Regions from separate parts of the Tistrella sp. genome, predicted to be linked through region 1. Evidence: riboswitches for the same ligand, from Rfam matches in the RefSeq annotation. Region 1 holds a riboswitch; each other region holds the start of a gene.
The links. A riboswitch is a leader RNA that binds a small molecule or an ion and turns the genes downstream of it on or off. The one in region 1 is predicted to bind S-adenosylmethionine.
Positions count from the first base shown of each region.

Region 2: another riboswitch for S-adenosylmethionine. It lies ahead of CMO28_RS00210 (homoserine O-succinyltransferase); the one in region 1 lies ahead of CMO28_RS16865 (MetQ/NlpA family ABC transporter substrate-binding protein).
Region 3: another riboswitch for S-adenosylmethionine. It lies ahead of metZ (O-succinylhomoserine sulfhydrylase); the one in region 1 lies ahead of CMO28_RS16865 (MetQ/NlpA family ABC transporter substrate-binding protein).
Region 4: another riboswitch for S-adenosylmethionine. It lies ahead of metK (methionine adenosyltransferase); the one in region 1 lies ahead of CMO28_RS16865 (MetQ/NlpA family ABC transporter substrate-binding protein).

Region 1 is NZ_NYWI01000051.1:55,559-61,137, forward strand. Features, by position in the region: gene CMO28_RS16845 (class I tRNA ligase family protein) at 1-537, opposite strand, end outside; tRNA gene CMO28_RS16850 (tRNA-Asp) at 810-886, opposite strand; gene CMO28_RS16855 (hypothetical protein) at 914-1,105, opposite strand; gene CMO28_RS16860 (hypothetical protein) at 1,104-1,658, shown strand; gene CMO28_RS16865 (MetQ/NlpA family ABC transporter substrate-binding protein) at 1,740-2,519, opposite strand; SAM riboswitch at 2,666-2,743, opposite strand; gene CMO28_RS16870 (O-acetylhomoserine aminocarboxypropyltransferase/cysteine synthase family protein) at 2,895-4,193, opposite strand; gene CMO28_RS16875 (LeuA family protein) at 4,426-5,579, opposite strand, start outside.
Region 2 is NZ_NYWI01000003.1:2,080-7,658, reverse strand. Features, by position in the region: gene CMO28_RS00220 (MFS transporter) at 1-521, opposite strand, end outside; gene CMO28_RS00215 (TetR/AcrR family transcriptional regulator) at 711-1,295, shown strand; gene CMO28_RS00210 (homoserine O-succinyltransferase) at 1,302-2,243, opposite strand; SAM-I-IV-variant riboswitch at 2,285-2,406, opposite strand; gene putA (bifunctional proline dehydrogenase/L-glutamate gamma-semialdehyde dehydrogenase PutA) at 2,484-5,579, opposite strand, start outside.
Region 3 is NZ_NYWI01000030.1:78,244-83,822, forward strand. Features, by position in the region: gene CMO28_RS09275 (hypothetical protein) at 1-1,392, shown strand, start outside; gene CMO28_RS09280 (ATP-binding cassette domain-containing protein) at 1,389-2,039, shown strand; SAM riboswitch at 2,109-2,188, shown strand; gene metZ (O-succinylhomoserine sulfhydrylase) at 2,245-3,525, shown strand; gene apaG (Co2+/Mg2+ efflux protein ApaG) at 3,687-4,094, shown strand; gene folE (GTP cyclohydrolase I FolE) at 4,450-5,085, shown strand; gene CMO28_RS09300 (glycosyl hydrolase family 28-related protein) at 5,200-5,579, opposite strand, start outside.
Region 4 is NZ_NYWI01000028.1:4-4,712, reverse strand. Features, by position in the region: gene lnt (apolipoprotein N-acyltransferase) at 1-1,504, shown strand, start outside; gene CMO28_RS06780 (helix-turn-helix domain-containing protein) at 1,812-2,249, shown strand; SAM riboswitch at 2,334-2,410, shown strand; gene metK (methionine adenosyltransferase) at 2,547-3,716, shown strand; gene trmB (tRNA (guanosine(46)-N7)-methyltransferase TrmB) at 3,816-4,559, shown strand.

The DNA of each region.
Region 1 (5,579 bases):
GTCGTTCAGGAAGATCGCCCGGCCGGTCGAGGGGTCGAAGCTGCGGCCGGACAGGTCGGTCAGTGCCGGCGGCGCCACGATCCGGGTGTCGGTGATCGGCCCCAGATCCGGAATCTCGGCCACCGCCTCGATCAGGCTGCGGGCAGTGAGGGCATCACGGCCGGCGAAGACCGTCAGGCGCACCGGCATGGGCTTGTCGCCCAGTTGCCGGCCCTGCTGGCGGCGCAGCGGCAGCACGCCCGGGCCTTCGCCCTGGAAGGTGAGCACGCCGTCGATGCCGATCCCGGCGCGGCGCAGCGTGGCGGCCGCGCGGCCGCCCTCTTCGATGCCGTCCCGCAGGCTGCCGTCCCGGCTGCTGCGCGGCCGCGGCGCATCACCCGCCGCGACCAGCACCCGGGCCGACCGGCCCAGCAACCGCTGGCCGCGGGCATAGACATCGGCCGCCAGCCAGATGGATGCGAAACCGGCCGCATCGATATCCCGGTCGCCGGGCGGTGCGGCGCACAGAATCAGTTCATCGGTCAGCACCGTGGTCATTGCCGCGGCTCTCCCCTTGTGCCCTGTCGCGGTTGATGCCCTCTCGCGGGGTCGATGCCCGCGATCCGTCAAGGTTAGGAGGGGGGGCGACAGCCGTCAACATCAAGGGTTGTTCAATTGAAAACGAATGCGCGCAGAGAGATTTATGCCCCAGACAAACCGGCGCTGGTCGCCAGTCTTCCGCGCGGCCCTGCCGGCCGATGCAAATACCGCAAAAGGAAAACGCCCGGCCCATCCAGAGATGAACCAGGCGCTTTCAAAATCCGAGCGAGTGGCGGGAGTGACGGGACTTGAACCCGCGGCCTCCGGCGTGACAGGCCGGCGCTCTAACCAACTGAGCTACACCCCCGTAGCCTCTCGCGTGCCCCACCGTGTCTCAGTGGGTGCGCGGTTTATAGCCAGTCGGCGTGCGCTTGAAAAGCCCTTTTTTTCGACCTTGTGACGATTGCGCGTCGCCGCCACATGTTGAACCAAGAGGGCCGGTATCGGCGCCGGTCCGAGCACCAAAGTCGAGGACATCACCCATGCCCTTCCAAACCGAGGTCCGCCCGCCGAGTTCGACGATCATGCTCACCGCGCTCCGGATGCTGGCCATGCAGCCGGCCGACAAGCACCGGGTGGGGGAGCGTCTGCTGCAGGATCTGGCGCGCATCGCGCCCAAGGCGGCAGAACTGTGCGATCCGGCGGCGCGGGCCGAATTCGACCGCCGCGTGGTCATCGATCTCCGGCGCCTGCTGGTCTCCGGGTTGATCCGGCGGGGCGGCGATGGCCTGCTCGGCATCACCGATCGCGGGCGCGAGGCGCTGAAGGAGAACCCGGAAGGGCTCGACGACACCGTATTGATGCGCTACCCGGAATTTCGTGCCCATCTGGCCCGGCGCTGCGGCCTGGTGATCGACCCGGCCGCGGGGCTGGACGGCGCGATCGAGCCGCCGGTCGAGGGCGGCGACGCGCCGATGCGCAAGGCGCCGGTGGTCCGCGAGCTGCAGGAAGGCTTCATCGCCTTCCTGGACGGCCAGACCGCGACCGACAACCCCTATGAAACCGACACCCAGGCCTTCATCACCTGGGAAGAGGGCTATTGGGAGGCGGCAGGCATCGCCCGCAACGAGATGGCTTGAGCACCACACCATAGCCCTACATGCAAACGGGCCGCCCGGGGATGTCCCCGGGCGGCCCGTTCTTCGAGATCTGGGGACGGATCACCAGGCGACGACGAGCGCGCCCTTGTACTGCTCGTTGATCCAATCCTTGATCTTCTGGTCGTGATAGGCCTCGACCAGGGTCTTGGCCCAGGCGGCGTCGGCATCGACCTTGCGGACGGCGATCACGTTGGCATAAGGCGACTCGGCCGCCTCGCGCGCGATCGGGTCCTTCACCGGATCGAGCCCCGCCTCGACGGCGTAGTTGGTGTTCACGGCCGAGGCTGCGGTGTCGTCCAGCGAGCGCGGCAGCTGGGCGGCGTCGAGTTCGATGATCCGCAGGTTCTTGGGGTTCTCTGCGATGTCGAGCGGCGTGGCCTTGAGACCCGCCCCCTCGCGGAGCTTCAGCACGCCCTGGGCCTGCAGCAGCAGCAGGGCGCGGCCGCCATTGGTCGGGTCGTTCGGGATGGCGACCGAATCGCCGTCCTTCAGTTCGGCCAGGCTCTTGATCTTCTTCGAATAGATGCCGAGCGGGAAGACCACGGTCTTGGCGATCGACACCAGACCATAGCCGCGATCGGCATTCTGGTTGTCGAGATAGGGCTGGTGCTGGAACGAGTTCGCCTGGATATCGCCCGCGGCGAGCGCCTGGTTCGGCACGACATAGTCGCTGAACTCGATGATGTCGATATCGAGGCCCTTCGCGGCGGCGATCGGCTTCACCTGCTCCAGGATCTGGGCATGGGGGCCGGGGGTCACGCCGATCTTGATCTCTTCGGCCTGCGCCGCACCGGCGGCGACGAGCCCGAGGATGGCGGCCGCGCCGCCCAATGTCTTCAGAATCCGCATCTGGACTGGTGTCCCTGCATCTTGTCCGTCGGATCGGGGCCACGGGGGCGGCTGCAACCCTGATCCCGTCCGGCCGCCTCACCCTTGCGGGAGACCTGCCGGACCAAACACGAAAAAACCCGCGTGACAGCGTCGCGCGGGTTTCCGACCCCTCCGCTTTAGCTGCATTTGTAACGCGCCCGCAAGCTGTGGCTCAAATCGGCGCGACAGGGGCACCCTAAAACACCGCCACGCTTACGTCAATTGCCGATCGACAACACGGCAGCCATGTGGAAACCGCAGGCAATCCTGCCCGATTGCGAAACGGCAGCGGGCGCATGGCTTTCACCATGCGCCCGCCGCAGGCATTCCGCAGGGACCGGCCGATCAGGCCGACGTCGCCGCCGCCAGCGCCTGTTCGATGTCGGCGATGATGTCGTCGACATGCTCGATGCCGATCGAGAGGCGGACATAGCCCGGGGTCACGCCCGAGGCCTTCTGCTCCTCTTCCGACAGCTGGCTGTGGGTGGTGGTGGCCGGGTGGATGGCCAGGCTGCGCGCATCGCCGATATTGGCGACATGGTAGAGCAGCTTCAGCGCCTCGATGAAGGCGCGGCCGGCCTCGGCGCCGCCCTTGATCTCGAAGCCGATCAGCGCGCCATAGCCGCCCTTCAGATACTTATCGGCGCGGGCGCGCGCCTCACCCTCGGCCAGACTCGGATGGGTGACGGTCAGCACCGCCGGGTGCTCCGACAGGAACTTGGCGACCAGGGTCGCGTTCTTGTTGTGCTCGCGCATGCGCAGCGGCAGCGTCTCCAGGCCCTGAATGGTCTGGAAGGCGTTGAAGGGCGAGGCGGCGCAACCCAGGTCGCGCAGCAGGGTGACGCGGGCCTTGATGATATAGGCGATGGGGCCGAGCGGCTTCACCGCCTGGGTCCAGACCGCGCCGTGATAGCTGGCATCGGGGGTGTTCAGCAGCGGCTGACGCTCGGGGAAGGCCTCCCAGTCGAAGGTGCCGCCATCGATGATGATGCCGCCGATCGAGGTGCCGTGGCCGCCGATATACTTGGTGGTGGAATAGACCACCACGGCCGCGCCATGTTCAAGCGGCCGGGCGATGATCGGGGCGGCGGTGTTGTCGATGATCAGCGGGATGCCGAAGGACTTGCCGATCTCTGCGACCTCGGCGATCGGGAACACCCGAAGCTTGGGGTTGGGCAGGGTCTCGCCGTAATAGGCGCGGGTCCGGTCGTCGGTGGCGCGGCGGAAATTCTCAGGGTCGGACGGGTCGACGAAGCGGACCTCGATGCCCTGCTGGCGCAGCGTGTTGGCAAACAGGTTCCAGGTGCCGCCGTAAAGATCTGTCGACGAGACGACATTGTCGCCTGCCTGGGCGAGGTTCTGGATCGCCAGCGCCGAGGCCGCCTGACCGGACGAGACGGCGAGCGCCGCCACACCGCCCTCGAGGGCGGCCAGGCGCTGCTCCAGCACGTCGGTGGTCGGGTTCATGATCCGGGTATAGATGTTGCCCAGCTCCGACAGCGCAAACAGGTTGGCGGCCTTCGCGGTGCTTTCGAACTGATAGGAGGTCGTCTGATAGATCGGCACCGCCACCGCGCCGGTGGTGGGGTCCGCACGATAGCCCGCATGCAGAACGGCCGTCTCGGGGTGACGGTACTGGGTCATCTGGTCTCGCTCCCTGGATGGTGCCGGGCCCGGATCATGTCTTGAAGGGGGCAGTGCCGGCCCGTTGCGGCACTGTATATAAACGACACGCATTGTGGAACCGGCTTCAAACACAAAAAATCTTTGTCAATTTGGCAGAAAAAAAGCTCCCGGCGATGATGACCGCCGGGAGCAGAAGGGGCCGGGAGGCCCTGCGGGACAGGGAAGACGATGCTTCGCGGCCTGCGGCAGCTCAGCCGGGCAGGCCGGTGCCGCTGTCGGCCACTTCGCGATAGAGGGCGACCAGCGCGCCATGATCGTTGAAGCGGTCGGGGGTCGGATCGGCCGCCAGCCGGTCGCAGACCGCATCGATCTTGTCGATGTCGATCACCACCCCGGCCTCGGCGAGACGGCGGGTGATGGCGTTGCGCGGTGTGCCGCCGACCATGACCGCATTGGGGCGGAGCGCCGCCACCGGCCGCACCGGCCAGGCCTCGGCCGTGCGCGCCCAACCGAGATGGGTGGGGGCGGTGACGGTGCGGGCCTCGGTGCCGAGCAGCGGCTTGGTCGGCATCAGCGGCAGGCGGATCATCTCGCGCAGGGCATGGGCGGCTTCGATCACCGGCTCCAGCGCCACATCGGTCGCAAGCCCCATGCGCGGACCGTTGAGCCGCAGCTGGGCGATCGCCTCTTCGAGCGCGGTATTGCCGGCCCGCTCGCCGATGCCGCAAAGCGTCGCCTGGAAGCTGTCGGCGCCGGCTTCCAGCGCCGCCAGCGTGTTGGCGAGCGCCAGCCCCATATCGTCGTGGCAATGGGCCGAGAGGATCACGTCCGGACCGACCCAGGACCGCATGGCGCGGACCAGGGCGGCGAATTCATGGGGCAGGGCACAGCCGACCGTATCGGGGATCGCAACCGTGCGCGCGCCTGCTTCGACCGAGGCCTTGAGCAGGCGCTCCAGGAAGGGCAGGGAGCCCCGGGTGGCGTCTTCCGGGGCGACGGCGATGTCGTCGAACCCCAGAGAGGCCGCGTGGCGCACGCTGCGCACCGCCTCCTCGATCGCCTCTTCGGCGGTGATCCGGCGCTTGTGCTCCAGATGGATTTCCGAGCCGACCAGCAGGATCTCGATCTGGGCATTGCCGCTGGAGCCCAGCCCCTCGGCGATGATGTCGATGTCGCGTTCGGCGGCCCGGCAGAAGGCGCAGATCTTGCTTGCCCGCGGGCCCTGGGCCATTTCGCGGAAGGCTTCGAAATCCTCGCCCGACGAGGCCGGAAAACCGCCTTCGACCAGATCGAGGCCCAGCGCATCCAGCCGGCGGAACATCGCCACCTTCTGCTCGGCCGACATCACGTTGCCCGGCGCCTGCTCGCCGTCGCGCAGTGTGGTATCGAAGACCATCACCCGTC
Region 2 (5,579 bases), on a different contig from region 1:
CAGCCCATGCCGTCGGCGATCCAGGCGATCAGCGGCATGAACACCAGCTGGCCGGTGGCGGTGGAGGCGGTCAGCAGGCCGATCACCAGGCCGCGCCGCTTCACGAACCAGCGGGTCGCGACCGTCGCCCCCAGCACCATGGCGATCATGCCGGTGCCGATGCCGACCACCACGCCCCAGAGCAGGATCAACTGCCAGAGTTCGGTCATCGCCAGCGAGAGCGCCAGCCCGCCGCCCACGGTGGACAGCGACGCCAGCACCATGCGCCGGACGCCGAAACGGTTGATCAGCGCCGCTGCAAACGGCCCCATCAGGCCGAACAGCAGCAGGCGGATCGCCATGGCGCCGGAAATCTCGGACGTCTGCCAGCCGAAATCCCGCTGCAACGGCAACAGCAGCACGCCGGGCGCGCCCACCGCCCCTGCCGCCACCAGCATGGTGAGAAAGGTCGTGCCCGCGACCACCCAGCCGTAATGGATCCGCCGGCGGGCAAGGGCCGCCGCGATCACCGTCGATGCCATTCGTCCGCTCCTGCCCAGGCCCGGCAGCCGTCGACTGCCCTGCCGTCCACCGCCGCATTGCCGCCCAACGGCGTTCGGTTTATGATGACGGCCATCATGTTTTATTGATGATGAACGTCATACCCGCCGTCAAGAGCAGATCGATGCATGCGCGTCCGATCGACGTGCGGAAGAGAGGGGGCCAAAGCGGTGAAGGTGACCAGGGAACAGGCGGCCGCCAACCGGGCCGCCATCGTGAAGGCGGCCGCCCGGCTGTTTCGCGAGCGCGGCTTCGATGGTGTCGGCGTGGCCGAGATCATGAAGGCCGCCGGGCTCACCCATGGCGGCTTCTACGGCCATTTCGCGTCCAAGGACGCACTTGCCGCCGAAGCCTGCGGCAAGGCCTTCGGCGACACGATCGAGCGGCTGGAGGCGGGGCGCGACCAGGCGGGCCGCGATCTCGGCCGCTTTGTCGAGACCTATCTGTCCGACACCCATCGCAGCCGTCGCGACATCGGCTGCCCGATCGCGGCATTGGCGACCGACGTGCCGCGGCAGGAGCCCGGCGTGCAGACGAGCTATGCCGAGGGGGTCGACCGTTTCATCGACACCCTGGCGGCGCGCTTCCCGGCACTGGCCGGGGCCGGGGGCGACCGCAACCGGGCAATCCTGGTGATGTCGGCCCTGGTCGGCGGCCTGGCACTTGCCCGTGCCACCGAGGCCAGTGACCGCGCGCTGTCGGACGAGATCCTGGCCGCAGTGCGCGACGAGATCACGAAGCTTCCCCGGACCTGACCGTCGTCACCGGCCGGAGGGCACGTGATCCTCGATCCCGATCCGCCCCAGATCGAAGGGGGTGGTCTGGTAAATCTCGTTGATCCAGTTGCCGATCAGCAGATGGGCATGGCCACGCCAGAGGTTGTGAGGCAGGCGACCGGGATCGTCGCCGGGGAAATAGCCGACCGGCAGGGTCACAGGCACCTCGGCCGCGACGTCCCGGTGATATTCTTCCGCCAGCGAGACCGTGTCGTATTCCAGATGATTGAACATGTGGAGTGCCCGGTGGGCCGGGTCGTCGAGCAGACAGAGACCGGTCTGATCGCTTTCGGCCAGCACGGTCATGCCGCTCGAAGCGGGCACATCCTCGGCCCGCACCTCGGTCCAGCGCGAGACCGGCGTGGTGAAGATGTCCGGAAAGCCGCGCAGCCAGGGCGAGGCCGGCGCCAGCACCCGGTGGGCATAAAGCCCGAAGGCCTTGGCGGGCAGGTCGTATTTGGCCATGCCGTGGAAGTGATGCACCGCCGCCTGCGCGCCCCAGCAGATCGTCAGGTTGCGATGAACATTGGTCTGGGTCCAGTCGAGGATCCGGCGCAGCTCGTCCCAGTAGGTGACCTCTTCGAAGCGCAGCCGTTCGACCGGTGCACCGGTGATCACGAACCCGTCGAAGCGTTCGGTCGCAACCTCGGCCCAGGGCCGGTAGAAGGCCGACATATGGTCGGTGGCGGTGTGGCGCGAGACATGGTCGGTGATCTTGACCAGGGTCAACTCCACCTGCAGCGGCGTGGAGCCGAGCAGCCGGGCGAACTGGGTCTCGGTCCGGATCTTGTTGGGCATGAGGTTGAGCAGGCCGATGCGCAGCGGGCGGATGTCCTGGCGGACCGCGTCGGTCTCACCCATCACCATCACCCCTTCCGCTTCCAATGTGCGGCGGGCGGGCAAATCGTCAGGAATCTTGATCGGCATCGGCGCGTCCCCACTCGGCATGTCAGGGGCGGACGCGGTGGCGTGATCCGTTTGATTGCCGGCTCGGCCACATCTTCCCGATCGCAGGGATCACGAGGGAGTGCCACCTTGCCCGGATGCGGCAGGTTGGCGTTGGGCGTCGCCCCAACTCTTGATGTGGCGCGGATCATAAGGCCATCGCACCCGCTCTGCAATGGCCGCCATGCGCAGCCTTGCAGAGCGGGTGACGGGCCGGAACGCTCAGTCGCCGCCGTCGGCGATGGTGGTCATCAGCCGGGTGTCGCCGCCGGCGGCGGCGGTATTGACCGACAGCACGCGCTCGACCGCAAACCGATGCAGATAGCGCGGACCGCCGGCCTTGGGGCCGGTGCCCGACAGCCCCTCGCCGCCGAAGGGCTGGGTGCCGACCACAGCACCGATCATGCTGCGATTGACATAGAGATTGCCCACCCGGGCCAGCTCCGCCACCCGGCGCACCGTCCGGTCGATGCGGCTGTGCACGCCCATGGTCAGCCCATAGCCATAGGCATTGATCCGCTGTACCACCGCCTCCAGATCCCGCGCCTCATAGCGCCAGATATGGAGCACCGGCCCGAAGACCTCGCGGGTCAGGCGGTCGGGGCTGTCGATCCGCCAGGCGGTCGGGGCGAGGAAGGTGCCGGCTTCGGCCCTGGCCGGCAGCGGTGCCTCGGCGATTTTCGTCTGGCCGGCCGCCTTCAGCGCCGCCAGATGGGCCTTCAGCCCGTCCAGCGCCTCGGCATCGATCACCGGCCCGACATCCGTCGCGAGCCGCATCGGGTCGCCCACCTCCATCACCGCCATGGCGCCGGCGAGCATGGTCTCGATCCGGTCGGCGACATCCTTCTGCACACACAGCAGGCGCAGCGCCGAACAGCGCTGGCCGGCAGAGCCGAAGGCCGAGGTCAGCACATCCGCCACCACCTGTTCGGGCAGCGCAGAACTGTCGACGATCATGGCGTTGAGCCCGCCGGTCTCGGCGATCAGCGGCACGATCGGCCCGTCACGCCCCGCAAGGCCGCGGTTGATCAGCTTCGCGGTCTCGGTCGAGCCGGTGAAAGCGATGCCGGCGACCCGCTCGTCGGCGACCAGCTTCGCACCGACCCGGGCACCGTCGCCGGGCAGCAGCGCGATGGCGCCGGCCGGCACGCCGGCCGCCAGCATGTGGCGCACCGCCCAGGCGGCGATCAGCGGGGTCTGCTCGGCCGGCTTGGCCAGCACCGCATTGCCGGCGGCAAGGGCTGCGGACACCTGGCCTGTGAAGATCGCGAGCGGAAAGTTCCAGGGTGAGATACAGGCGAAGACACCGCGGCCCGAGTGCCGGATCTCGTTGCTCTCGCCCACCGGCCCGGGCAGGGTGACGGGGCCGGCGAAATCGGCGCGGGCCCGGGCGGCGTAGTAGCGCAGGAAATCGATCGCCTCGCGGATCTCGGCCACGGCATCCGGCCAGGTCTTGCCGGCCTCGCGGATCAGGATCGCGAAGGCGCGGTGGCGGTCGGCCCAGTAGCGATCGGCGATCGCCTCCAGCACGGTGGCGCGGGCGGGCCCGCCCAGCGCATCCCAGCGGCCCCAGGCAGCGCGGGCGGCCGTGATCGCCGCCTCGACCGCGGCATCGTCGGCCTCGGCCACGCGCCCCACCACCACCGCGCGGTCGGCGGGGCTGCGGATCTCCGCAAAGGCGCCGCCGCGATCCCGGCCCTCGACGATCGCCGAGGCCTCGGCGGGCATGGCGGCGGCAGCGGCGACGGCGGCGTCCAGCTCCATCACCACCAGCGGATCGGCCAGATCCAGCCCCTGGCTGTTCGGCCGTTCGGGGGCATAGATCGCACCCGGCAGCGGGATCGACGGGTTGGGCCGCGAGGCCCGGCCGGCAAGCTTCGCCACCGGGTCGGCGACCAGATCGCCGATGGCGACGCTCTCATCGGCCAGGCGATGCACGAACGAGGTATTGGCCCCGTTCTCGAGCAGGCGCCGGACCAGATAGGGCAGAAGATCCTCATGTGCGCCGACCGGCGCATAGATCCGGCAGCTGACGCCGCCCTTCGACGGCGCATCGCCCAGCGCCGCCTCGTAAAGCGGCTCGCCCATACCGTGCAGGCGCTGATATTCGAAGCGGCGGTCATTGCCGGCCATCACGTCGATCGCCGCCACGGTATGGGCGTTATGCGTGGCGAACATCGGATAGAGCCGGTCGCGCGCCGCCAGCATGCGGCGGGCGCAGGCGAGATAGGAGACGTCGGTCGCCTCCTTGCGGGTGAAGACCGGGAAGGAACTGAGACCGCGTTCCTGCGCCCGCTTGATCTCGGTGTCCCAATAGGCGCCCTTGACCAGACGGGTGGGGATGATGCGGCCGGTGCGCCCGGCCAGCTCCACCACATGATCGATCACCGCATGGGCGCGCTTCTGATAGGCCTGGACCGCCAGCCCCAGACCGTTCCAGCCGGCAAGCGCCGGGTCGGCCGCGGCACCTTCCAGCAGGTCGAGCGAGATGTCGAGCCGGTCGGCCTCTTCGGCATCGATGGTGAGCCCGATGCCCACCGCCTTCGCCTCGCGCGCCAGTTCGGCCAGCCGGCCGCCCAGTGCCTTCAGCATGCGGCCGTCCTTGGCCGCCTCGTAGCGCGGATGCAGCGCCGAGAGCTTCACCGACACGCTGGGACGGGTGATCTCGTCCAGCTCCCGCGGGGCCGTCTTGCCGACCGCGCGGATCGCCGCCAGATAGGCCTCGTGATAGCGGGTGGCATCGGCCTCGGTGCGGGCGGCCTCGCCCAGCATGTCGAAGGAATGGCGCCAGCCCTTCGCCCAGCCGGCGCGGGCACGATCCAGCGCTTCCTGAATGTTCCGCCCCTGGACGAACTGCTTACCCATCATGCGCATCGCGGCATGCAGGGCCTGGCGGATCACCGGCGCGCCCGACCGCGACACCAGCCGGCCGATGGCCGAAGAGGCACCGCCGGCGACGTCCTCGGGCGCCAGCCGGATCACCCGTCCGGTCAGCATCAACCCCCAGGTTGATGCATTCACGAACAGGCTGTCGGCGCGGCCCAGATGCGCATCCCAATCGGCCTCGCCCAGCTTGTCGCGGATCAGCCGGTCGGCGGTGGCAGCATCGGGCACGCGCAGCAGGCTTTCGGCCAGGCACATCAGCACCACACCTTCGCGGGTGCCGAGCCCGTATTCCTTGAGGAAGGCTTCGACGCCACGCGCCGGCTCGTCCCCGGCGCGAACCTTGGCGACCAGCGCCTCGGCACGGCTGCGGACGGTTGCGGCCATGCCCTCGGGCAGCCGGGCGTCCTCGATCAGCCGTGCGGTGATCTCGGC
Region 3 (5,579 bases), on a different contig from region 1:
CTTGCCCTTGTCCTGGTGGCCGCCCCCCATGCCGCCGTGGCGGTGGGGCTCGCCTTCCTGATCGCGCCCACGGGACTGCTGTTCCGTCTGGCGGGCGACTGGGTCTATACGCGCGCCGACGGGCGGACGCTGCCGCCCGATCTGCCGTTGCCCGGCGATGCCTGGGGGCTGTCGCTGATCGCAGGGCTGGTGGTGAAAGAGATGCCCTTCCTGCTGGCGCTGACCATCGCGGCGCAGGAACGGGTGGGCGCGCACGCCGCACTCGATCGCGCGCGCAGCCTGGGCTGGCCGGCCGCCAGCGCCTGGTGGCGGGTGGTCGCACCGCAAATCTGGCCGCTGCTGCGCCTGCCGGTCGCGGCGGTGGCGGTCTATGGCCTCGGCACGGTCGACATGGCGCTGGTGCTGGGGCCCAGCCTGCCGCCGGTGCTGGCGGTGCGCAGCCTGTCGCTGCTGTTCGACCCCGATCCGGCCCGCGCGGCGGCCGGAGCCGCGGCCGCCCTGCTTCAGCTGGTCCTGGCGGTCGGTGTGATCCTGGCCGGGCTTTGCATCGAACGGCTGGTGCGGTGCGGCGGGGCTGACCGGCTGACCACCCGCCCCCGTCGGCCGCTGGCGCCCTTTGCCTCCCGCCTTGCCGCCGGGCTGGGGCTGCTGGTGCTGGTGATGGCGGTGCTGGCCGTGGTGACGCTGGTCTTCTGGGCCGGGGCTGCGGTCTGGCGCTTCCCCGACCCGCTGCCCGCCGGCTGGTCGACGGCACGGCTGACGGGCATGGCAGCCGGTCTGGCCCCTGCGGCGGGGGCAAGCGCGCTCTATGCCCTGCTGCCGGTGATCATCGCGGTGCCGCTGGCCCTGCTGCTGCTGGAAGGCCGGGACAGCCGCCCCGCAGGTGATGCTGGCGACGCGCTGATCTATCTGCCGCTGCTGCTGCCGCCGGCGGCGTTTCTGGCCGGGTTGCAGGGCCCCGTGCTGCGGCTTGGCCTGGATGGTACCGGGCTTGCCCTGGTCTGGTGCCATCTGGCGACGGTGTTTCCCTATGTCTTTCTGGCGCTGCGCGAAAGCTATCGCCGGACCGATCCGCGGCCGCGCCGGCTGGCCCGCAGCCTGGGCCGCAGCGGCTTCGGCGCCTGGGCGGCGGTGATGCTGCCGCTGACCGCACGGCCGCTGGCGGTGGCGGCGGCGATCGGCTTTTCGGCCGGGGTGGCGCAGTATCTGCCGGCGGTGATGATCGGTGGCGGCCGGATCCCGCTGCTAGCGACCGAAGCGGTTGCGGCTGCGGCCGGGCTGGACCGTCGGGCGGCGGCGGCGGCAGCCCTGCTGCTGGCCCTGCTGCCGGCGGCGGGCTTTCTGCTGGCGAGCCTGATCCCCGAGCCGGCCGGTGGCCGGAGGCGCCGATGAGCCTGGAGCTTGAGGAGGTGGCGGTGGCGATCGGCGGCCGCCGGCTGGTGGGGCCGCTGAACCTCGGCGTGTCGCCCGGGGTGATCGGGGCGGTGCTGGGGCCGTCGGGCATCGGCAAATCGACCCTGCTGGCGGTGATCGCCGGCATCGCCGACCCGGTCGTGGCCATGAGCGGCCGCATCCTTCTGGACGGAAGGCCGATCGACGACCTGCCGCCCGAGCGGCGCCGGGTGGGGCTGATGATGCAGGACGACCTGCTGTTTCCGCATCTGACGGTGGCCGCCAATATCGGTTTCGGCCTGCCGGCCGGGCTGGATCGGGCGGCGCGGCGGGACCGGATCGCCGCGGCGCTGGCCGAGGCCGGGCTGGACGGGCTGGGCGGGCGACATCCGGCGACCCTGTCGGGCGGGCAGCGGGCGCGGGTGGCGCTGATGCGCATGCTGGCTGCGGATCCCCGGGCGGTGCTGATGGACGAACCCTTCGCCCGGCTGGACCGGCCGCTGGCCGCACGCCTGAGGGCGCTGGTCTTCGACCGCCTGCGGAGGCGTGGTGTGCCGGCGCTGATCGTGACCCATGATCCCGACGAGGCCGCCGAGGCGGGCGGGCCGATCCTGCATCTCCATCCGCCGGATGGGGAATTCTCCTGACATGATCGGTACTTGACCCCCCGTGGCGGGCGGGCGTATCGTGCCTGTCGCGTCGCCGGGGCAGGACCTGGCGGCGATCGTGGGGATTTGGGCCGGCCGGCTTGCGGACCACGTTAATCACGCCGCTAAAAGGTCGGGGGCCGCGCACCGAACCCTTCACGCGCAGACCCGGCCAGAGGCCGGGTTTTTTTGTGGGCCGAAGACCATGCGGGATACCGAAGACCGGACGGATGTCGACGCCGACTGTGGCGACGGATTGTGGAAGGCCACGGCTGCAGCGGCCGGAACGGAAGCCGCGGCAGAGCGCGGGCTTGCGACACGCGGGCTTGCGACACTGGCGGTACGCGCCGGGCTGGACCGCAGCCCCCATGGCGAGACCGCCGAGGCGCTGTTCCTGAATTCGGGCTATGTCTATGACGACGCCGCCCGCGCTGAGGCGCGGTTCCGCGGCGAAGAGCCGGGCTTCGTCTACAGCCGCTACGGCAACCCGACGGTGCGGACCTTCGAGGCCCGCCTGGCGGCGCTGGAAGGTGCCGAGGCCTGCCGGGCGACCGCGTCGGGCATGTCGGCGGTGTGGAATGTGCTGATCTGCCAGCTTCGCGCCGGCGACCATGTCGTGGCGGCCGAGGCGCTGTTCGGATCCTGCCAGTACATCCTGGCCGAACTGCTGCCGCGCTTCGGCATCACCACCAGCTTCGTGCGCGGTGCCGATCTCGACGCCTGGGCGGCGGCGGTGCGCCCCGAGACCAAGCTGTTCTTCCTGGAGACGCCGTCCAATCCGCAGCTGGAGCTGATCGACCTGGCGGCGGTGGCCGAGATCGCCCATGCCCATGGCGCGACGCTGGTGGTCGACAACGTCTTCGCGACCCCGATCCTGCAGAAGCCGATGGCGCTGGGCGCCGATGTGGTGGTCTATTCCGCCACCAAGCATATCGACGGCCAGGGCCGGGTGCTGGGCGGGGCGATCCTGGCCAGCGAGGCGTTCTGCGACGGGGCGCTGCGCGACTTCCTGCGCCATACCGGCCCGACCCTCAGCGCCTTCAACGCCTGGGTGCTGCTGAAGGGGCTGGAGACGCTGCCGCTCAGGGTGCGGGAACAGACCCGCAGCGCCACCACCCTCGCCCGCCGTTTCGAGGGCCATCCCGCCCTCAACCGGCTGGTCTATCCGGGGCTCGCCTCCCATCCCGGCCATGATCTGGCCCGGCGGCAGATGGCGGGCGGCGGCACGTTGCTGGCCTTCGATTTCAAGGGCGGCAAGGAAGCGGCCTTCCGCTTCCTGAACCGGCTGGAGATTGCCGACATCTCGAACAATCTGGGCGACGCAAAGACGCTGGCGACCCATCCCGCCACCACCACCCATCAGCGGCTGCCGGCCGAGGTGCGGGCGGCGGTGGGCATCGGCGACGGCCTGGTCCGGGTGTCGATCGGGCTTGAGGATGTCGAGGATCTGGCGGCCGATCTGGCGGCGGCACTCGACGCCGCCTGAGGCCATTGCTGCCCCTGAAACGGGTGTCGGGACACCCCGTCCCGACATCCTGGGGGCATCACCGCTTGCGCTCCGCCCTGGAAATCGGTTGCATGGGTCGCGATATTCCCTGTCCGGGCCCCTTCCGGGCCCGTCGATCCACGTTGCAGCAGGTAGGACCCATGGCGGCGGACCACGAATACAGCGCGACCACCCGCTCGATCATGGTGGCGGTGCGCCCGTTCTACGTCGACGACCAGTCCTCGCCCGAGGACGGGCAGTTCGTCTTCGCCTATCGCATCCGGATCGAGAACCACGGCGACGAGACGGTGCAGCTGCGTGCCCGCCATTGGCGGATCATCGACGGCCTGGGCCGGCTGCAGGAGGTTCGCGGTGCGGGTGTGGTCGGCGAACAGCCGGTGCTGGCGCCGGGCGAGAGCTTCGAATACACCAGCGGGGCGCCGCTCACCACGCCTTCGGGCATCATGGGCGGCAGCTACCAGATGGAGAGCGCCGGCGGCGAGACCTTCGAGGTCCAGATCCCGACCTTTTCGCTCGACAGCCCCCATGCGGCGCACACGATCAACTGATTCTGATCCCGGTTCTGCCGTGGCCCGCGCTTGCAGGTGCCTGCGCTGCGACCTATAGTCAGAGTTACGTCGAACACATCATCAGCAATCAATGGTTGATATGTGCTTCGGATCGTGGGCAGGATGATCCGCCGTATCGCGGCTCGCCGGCCCACACCATCGCGGCTCCGTCGCGATACGCTCTCCACCCCGGTGATCCATCGGTTGCGGGCTTGCGTAAACGAAACGGAATCCGCACACGGCCGGAAGCCCGATGCGCCGTCCCCCGCCGTTCGCGTGGGCCCGCTGCGCACCTGCCGGCCGCACCCTGGGAGTTGCACGTCAGATGACACGTGAAAACGTCGTGGCCGTGAAAATGGGAGGCCCGGCAGAGGTCGGCGCATCCGAGGCGCCGAAGGCCGCTGCCCCCGAAGGCCGCCCCAGCCGCGCCGAGGCGGAAGCCGCCGTGCGGACCCTGATCCGTTGGGCGGGCGACGACCCGGACCGCGAGGGCCTGCTGTCCACGCCCGACCGCGTGGTGCGGTCTTACGAGGAATTCTTCGCGGGCTATGTTCAGGATCCGGTCGAGATCCTGCAGCGGACCTTCGAAGAGACCGACGGCTATGACGAGGTCGTCGCCCTGCGTGGCATCCGGATCGAGAGCTATTGCGAGCATCACATGGTGCCGATCATCGGCGTCGCCCATGTGGCCTATCTGCCGCGCAGCCGCGTGGTGGGCATTTCCAAGCTCGCCCGCGTGGTGGAGGCCTTCTCGAAGCGCCTGCAGATCCAGGAGAAGCTGACCTCGCAGATCGCCAATGCGATCGAGGAAGTGCTGCAGCCCAAGGGCGTGGCCGTGGTGATCGAGGCCGAACACCAGTGCATGAGCACCCGCGGCGTTCACAAGCCGGGGGTCAGCATGGTGACCAGCCGCATGCTGGGCGAGTTCCGCCACAATCCGACGCTGCGCCGCGAATTTCTGACCCTGATCGGCAATCCGGCGGGCTTCTGACCGTCGCAGCTTCCGATCCAAAGCCGACAGATGAAGGCCCCCGCCGGTGCACACCGGCGGGGGCCTTCATGTTCGATCTGGCCGGACGCCCTCGTTCAGTGGGGTGCCCGTCGATCAGTGGGTGGAGGCGTCGAAGGGCACCACGACCACCCGGCTGGCGATGGGCTGCGTCGCCGTCGACGTGACCGTGATGTCTTTGTTGGCATCCAGCGCCAGGGTGTAGGCCGTGCCCGCGCCGAGTGGCACCATGACCAGGGTGTCGTTCACCTCCGATTTCATCAGCAGGGCCGTGTGCTGATAGCTGAGCCCCAGCGAGCTGACGATGACCAGTCCGCGGAAGCCCGCCGGCAGCTCGGTGTTGTTGACCACGACCGTCGGCGTGCCGGCCGGAAGAGTTACGCGGCGGTTGATGAAGCGATTGTCGATCGTGCTGTCGAACTGGACCGAGGTATTGAAGTCGATGCCTCCCAGTTCGACGATCGGTCCCTCCAGCG
Region 4 (4,709 bases), on a different contig from region 1:
CGACGCCTGGCCCCTGGGCTTCGTTGCCTTCCCCCTGCTTCTGCTGCTGCTCGATGGCGTCCGCGGCCGGCTCTGGCCGGGGTTCTGGACAGGCTGGGCTTTCGGGCTCGGCCAGTTCGCGGCCGGGCTGTACTGGATCGGCGTCGCCTTCTTCGTCGACGCGGCGGCCTTCGGCGCGCTGGCCGTGCCCTCGGTTCTGGGGCTGTCGGCCGGACTTGCAATCTTTACGGGGCTGGCCGGCATGGCGCAGGCCCGCGCGGCGCCGAAGGGCGCCGGGCGGGTATTGTTTCTGGCGGTGGCATGGGTGGCGGCCGAGTGGCTGCGCGGCCATCTGCTGACGGGATTTCCCTGGAATCTGGCCGGTGCCTCGGTTCTGGCCGTGCCCGCCCTGGCGCAGGGGGCCGCGATCGTCGGCACCTATGGCATGGGCCTGCTTGCCGTCGCCGTCTTTGCAGCCCCGGCGCTGCTGCTGGTGCGGGAGCCGGGGGACCGCCGGCCGGCGGCGATGACCGGGGGGCTGATTCTTGTGGTGCTGGCGGGCGTCGGCCTGTGGGGCGCCCTGCGTCTCGAGGCCCATCCGACGGTCATGGTGCCGGGGGTGAAACTCCGCCTTGTCCAGGCCGCGATCGACCAGAAGGAAAAATGGCGCGGCGGGATGAAGGCGCAGCATCTGCGCACGCATCTGGATCTGACCCGGGGGCCGGGCTTCGACACCATCACCGACGTGATCTGGCCCGAGACGGCCGTCGGCTACTATCCGCAGCAGGAAGCCGAGGTTCGCGAGGTGCTGGCCCGGGCCGTGCCGCCGGGCGGTCTTTTGATCACGGGCGCCCCCCGTGTGGAATGGACGCCACCGCCGGCCGGCGCGCCGGCGGGAACGGAACCGCAGCCGCGGGTGTTCAACTCGGTGATGGCGATCGATGATCGGGCGCGGATCGTGGGCGTCTACGACAAGGCACATCTGGTACCCTTCGGCGAATATGTGCCGCTGCGCGAATTCAACCCCTTCCCGAAGCTTACCGCCGGCAGCATCGATTTCACGCCCGGCCCCGGCCCGGCGACGCTGGCGCTGCCCGGGCTGCCGCCGGCCAGCCCGCTGATCTGCTATGAGGCGATCTTTCCGGGGGAGGTGACGGCGGGGGCGGCGCCCATGGTCCGGCCGGGCTTTTTGCTGAACGTCACCAATGACGGATGGTTCGGCCTGACGGCGGGGCCCCATCAGCATTTCGCGTCCGCCCGGCTGCGGAGCATCGAGGAAGGGCTGCCGCTGGTCCGTGCGGCGAATAACGGCATTTCGGCGATCGTCGATCCGCTTGGGCGGATCATCGCCCTGCTGGAGCTGGACCGCCGGGGCGTGCTGGACGGGCCGCTGCCCGCAGCTCTGCCCCCCACGCTTTATGCCCGCCTCGGCGATGCCTCGGCCGCGTTGGCGGGCCTGATCGTTCTGGCGCTCGCCTTCCTGCCGGGCGGCCTGGGACGGCGTATCCGGCAGAGGAGAAACTGATGGCAGGGTGTGATGGCCCGGGGTTGAAAAACGGCCGCTTTCGCGTGTGGCGAGCCTGACCGGGGGGCATCGGATCGCAGACCGGTTGTTCGGCTACCTGTCGACGCCGTGGCGTCGAAGCCGGCAATCGAGGCGTTGGCCACATGTCATCAAAGGCGAGTAGGGCTTGCAATGCAACCCGGAATGCGCGTTTCGGCCATTGCAATGCGCGCGCCGGGGTTGACCCATGCCATGGCGTGATGTCATCTATCCGCCTGACAAACGGGCCGGAATTGAAGGCAGCCGTGAGCGAGGAGGGATGTGACGGATGGCGACGCGACTGAACCCAATTGATGCCCATGTCGGTGGCCGGGTGCGGCTTCGCCGCCAGCTGATGGGGCTTAGTCAGGAAAAGCTGGGACAGCGGGTCGGTCTGACGTTCCAGCAAATTCAGAAATATGAACGTGGGGCGAACCGCATCGGCGCGGGACGGCTGTTCCTCATTGCGCATGCGCTCAATGTTCCGGTGTCGTTCTTTTACGAGGACGTCGGAACGGTGACGGCCGAAGAGAGCGCGGACGGGATCGACGACGGGTTCGACTGGCTCGTCATGGACGGGCCCGAGGCGCAGACCCTGGCCTTCAACTTCTCCCGCATTCAGGACCCGCGTGCGCGTGCGCGGCTGGTTGAACTTGCAAGGACCATCAGCGACGGCCTCGCGACTGCCTCTCAAAAAAGCACTCTTGATTCCGATGTCGTACCGTGAAAGTTTCATCTGACGACGAAGTTGAAACTTCTGCGTGAATATGTAGGGTGTAGATAGCGCACCCGGCGTAGACGTGGATGTCGCTACATCGTCCGTGGTCGGATTTGTGCCGCTTGCCGCCACGTTAAACAGTGCGCTAAGTGGGCTTGGTGGTGCGCTGTCGCGTTATCTGCCGAGAACCCAGACGCACGGAGTCCATCAGTGGTGCCAGCGCGGTTCGCCACCCGCGATGGTGCCCGGACCACGGATTCCGATCTCGTGGTCCGTCGTCGGTTCTTGAGGGGTTGAACACGCGCCATGGCCCGCAGCAACTATCTTTTTACCAGCGAATCGGTTTCCGAAGGACATCCGGACAAGATCTGTGACCGGATTTCGGATGCGGTGCTGGATCATCTGCTCGCCGCAGATCCCTATTCCCGCGTCGCCTGCGAGACGCTTGCCACCACCAATCGCGTGGTGATCGCGGGCGAAATCCGCTCGCATGGCGACACCGCGCCCGACACGATCGAACGTGTCGCTCGCGAGGTGATTCGCGACATCGGCTATGAGCAGGACGGCTTCCACTGGAACACGGCGAAGGTCGAGGTGCTGCTGCACGAGCAGTCGGCCGACATTGCCATGGGCGTGGATGCCGCCGGCAACAAGGATGAAGGTGCCGGCGACCAGGGCATCATGTTCGGCTATGCCTGCCGTGAGACCGACGCGCTGATGCCGGCGCCGATCCACTATGCCCACACCATCCTGCGCAACCTGCGCACGGCCCGCCGTTCGGGCGACATCTCGGTGCTCGGCCCCGATGCCAAGAGCCAGGTGACGCTGGAATACGTCGACGGCAAGCCGGTGCGCGCGACCTCGATCGTGCTGTCGACCCAGCATCTGGCCTCGGCGTCGCAGGAAGAGGTCCGCGCGGCCGTCCTGCCGGTCATCGAAGCCTCGCTGCCGGCCGGCTGGATGTGCGACGACGCCGGGCTCTACATCAACCCGACCGGCAATTTCGTGATCGGCGGCCCGGATGGCGATGCCGGCCTCACCGGCCGCAAGATCATCGTCGACACCTATGGCGGTGCCGCTCCCCATGGTGGCGGTGCGTTCTCGGGCAAGGACCCCACCAAGGTCGACCGCTCGGCCGCCTATGCCGCACGCTATCTGGCGAAGAACGTGGTGGCGGCCGGCCTTGCCGATCGCTGCACCATCCAGCTCGCCTATGCGATCGGCGTGTCGCATCCGCTGTCCGTCTATGTCGACACCTACGGCACCGGCCAGGTCGACGAGGCGAAGCTCGAGAATGCGCTCCGCGAGGCGATGAACCTGACGCCGCGTGGCATCCGCGAGCATCTGAAGCTGAACCGGCCGATCTTCGGCCGCACTGCGGCCTACGGCCATTTCGGCCGCGACCCCGAGGCCGATGGCGGCTTCTCGTGGGAGAAGACCGATCTGGCGGAGACGATCAAGCAGCTTGTGCTCTGATCCCCATTCGTGCGATCAGCGGGGCGGCGGCCGGGAACGGCCGCCGCCCCGTTGCGTTTCCGACCCGATCTTCAGCCGCAAGCCGGACCCGTGCCGACGATGACCAGCGCCGACGATACCCGGACCCCCGGGACCGATACCCTGGCGGATGCCGCCGGTGAAAGCATGGGCCGCCGCCATTTCGGCCGCCGGGTGGGGCGTCCGCTCAAGGCCGGGCGCAGCCGGGCGATGGAAGAGACCCTGCCCGAACTGGCAATCGCCCTGCCGGAACCCGGGACGCGGCTGGAGCCCGCCGGGCTGTTCGGCCGGCCGATGCGCGAAATCGTGGTCGAGATCGGATTCGGTGGCGGCGAGCATCTGATTGCCCGGGCCGAGGCCGAACCGGATACCGGCTTCATCGGCTGCGAGCCCTATATCGGCGGCATGTCGGCCTTTCTGGTGGAGCTGGAGCGCCGGGGGCTGCGCAATGTCCGGGTGCTGGGCGACGATGCGGCGAAACTGCTCGATGCCCTGCCCGATGCCTCGCTGGCCCGGGTCTACCTGCTGTTCTCGGACCCCTGGCCCAAGCGCCGCCACAACAAGCGCCGCTTCATCCAGACGGAGACGGTGGCGGGGCTTGCCCGCGTGCTGCGGCCGGGCGGGCGGCTGATCGCCGCCACCGACCATCCCGATCTCTGCGCCTGGACGCTGGCCCATCTTCGCGCCCATCCCGATTTCAGCTGGGAGGCCCGGCGGCCGGGCGACTGGCAGCGGCGGCCGGACGGGCAGATCGAGACCCGCTACGAAGCGAAGGCCCGTGCCGCCGGGCGTGTGCCGGTCTTCATGAGTTTCCGGCGCGGTTGACCCGGACCGCAGGGCGGACCTGCAACCGCTGCGCATCCCTGCGCGGGGATGCTGTGGATAAACCCCTTGCGGTTCCGCGACATATGCGTATATTGACCAGCGTCCGCGATTGCGGACCGCCGGCGATCCCGCCAGCGCCCAAGCCGACGA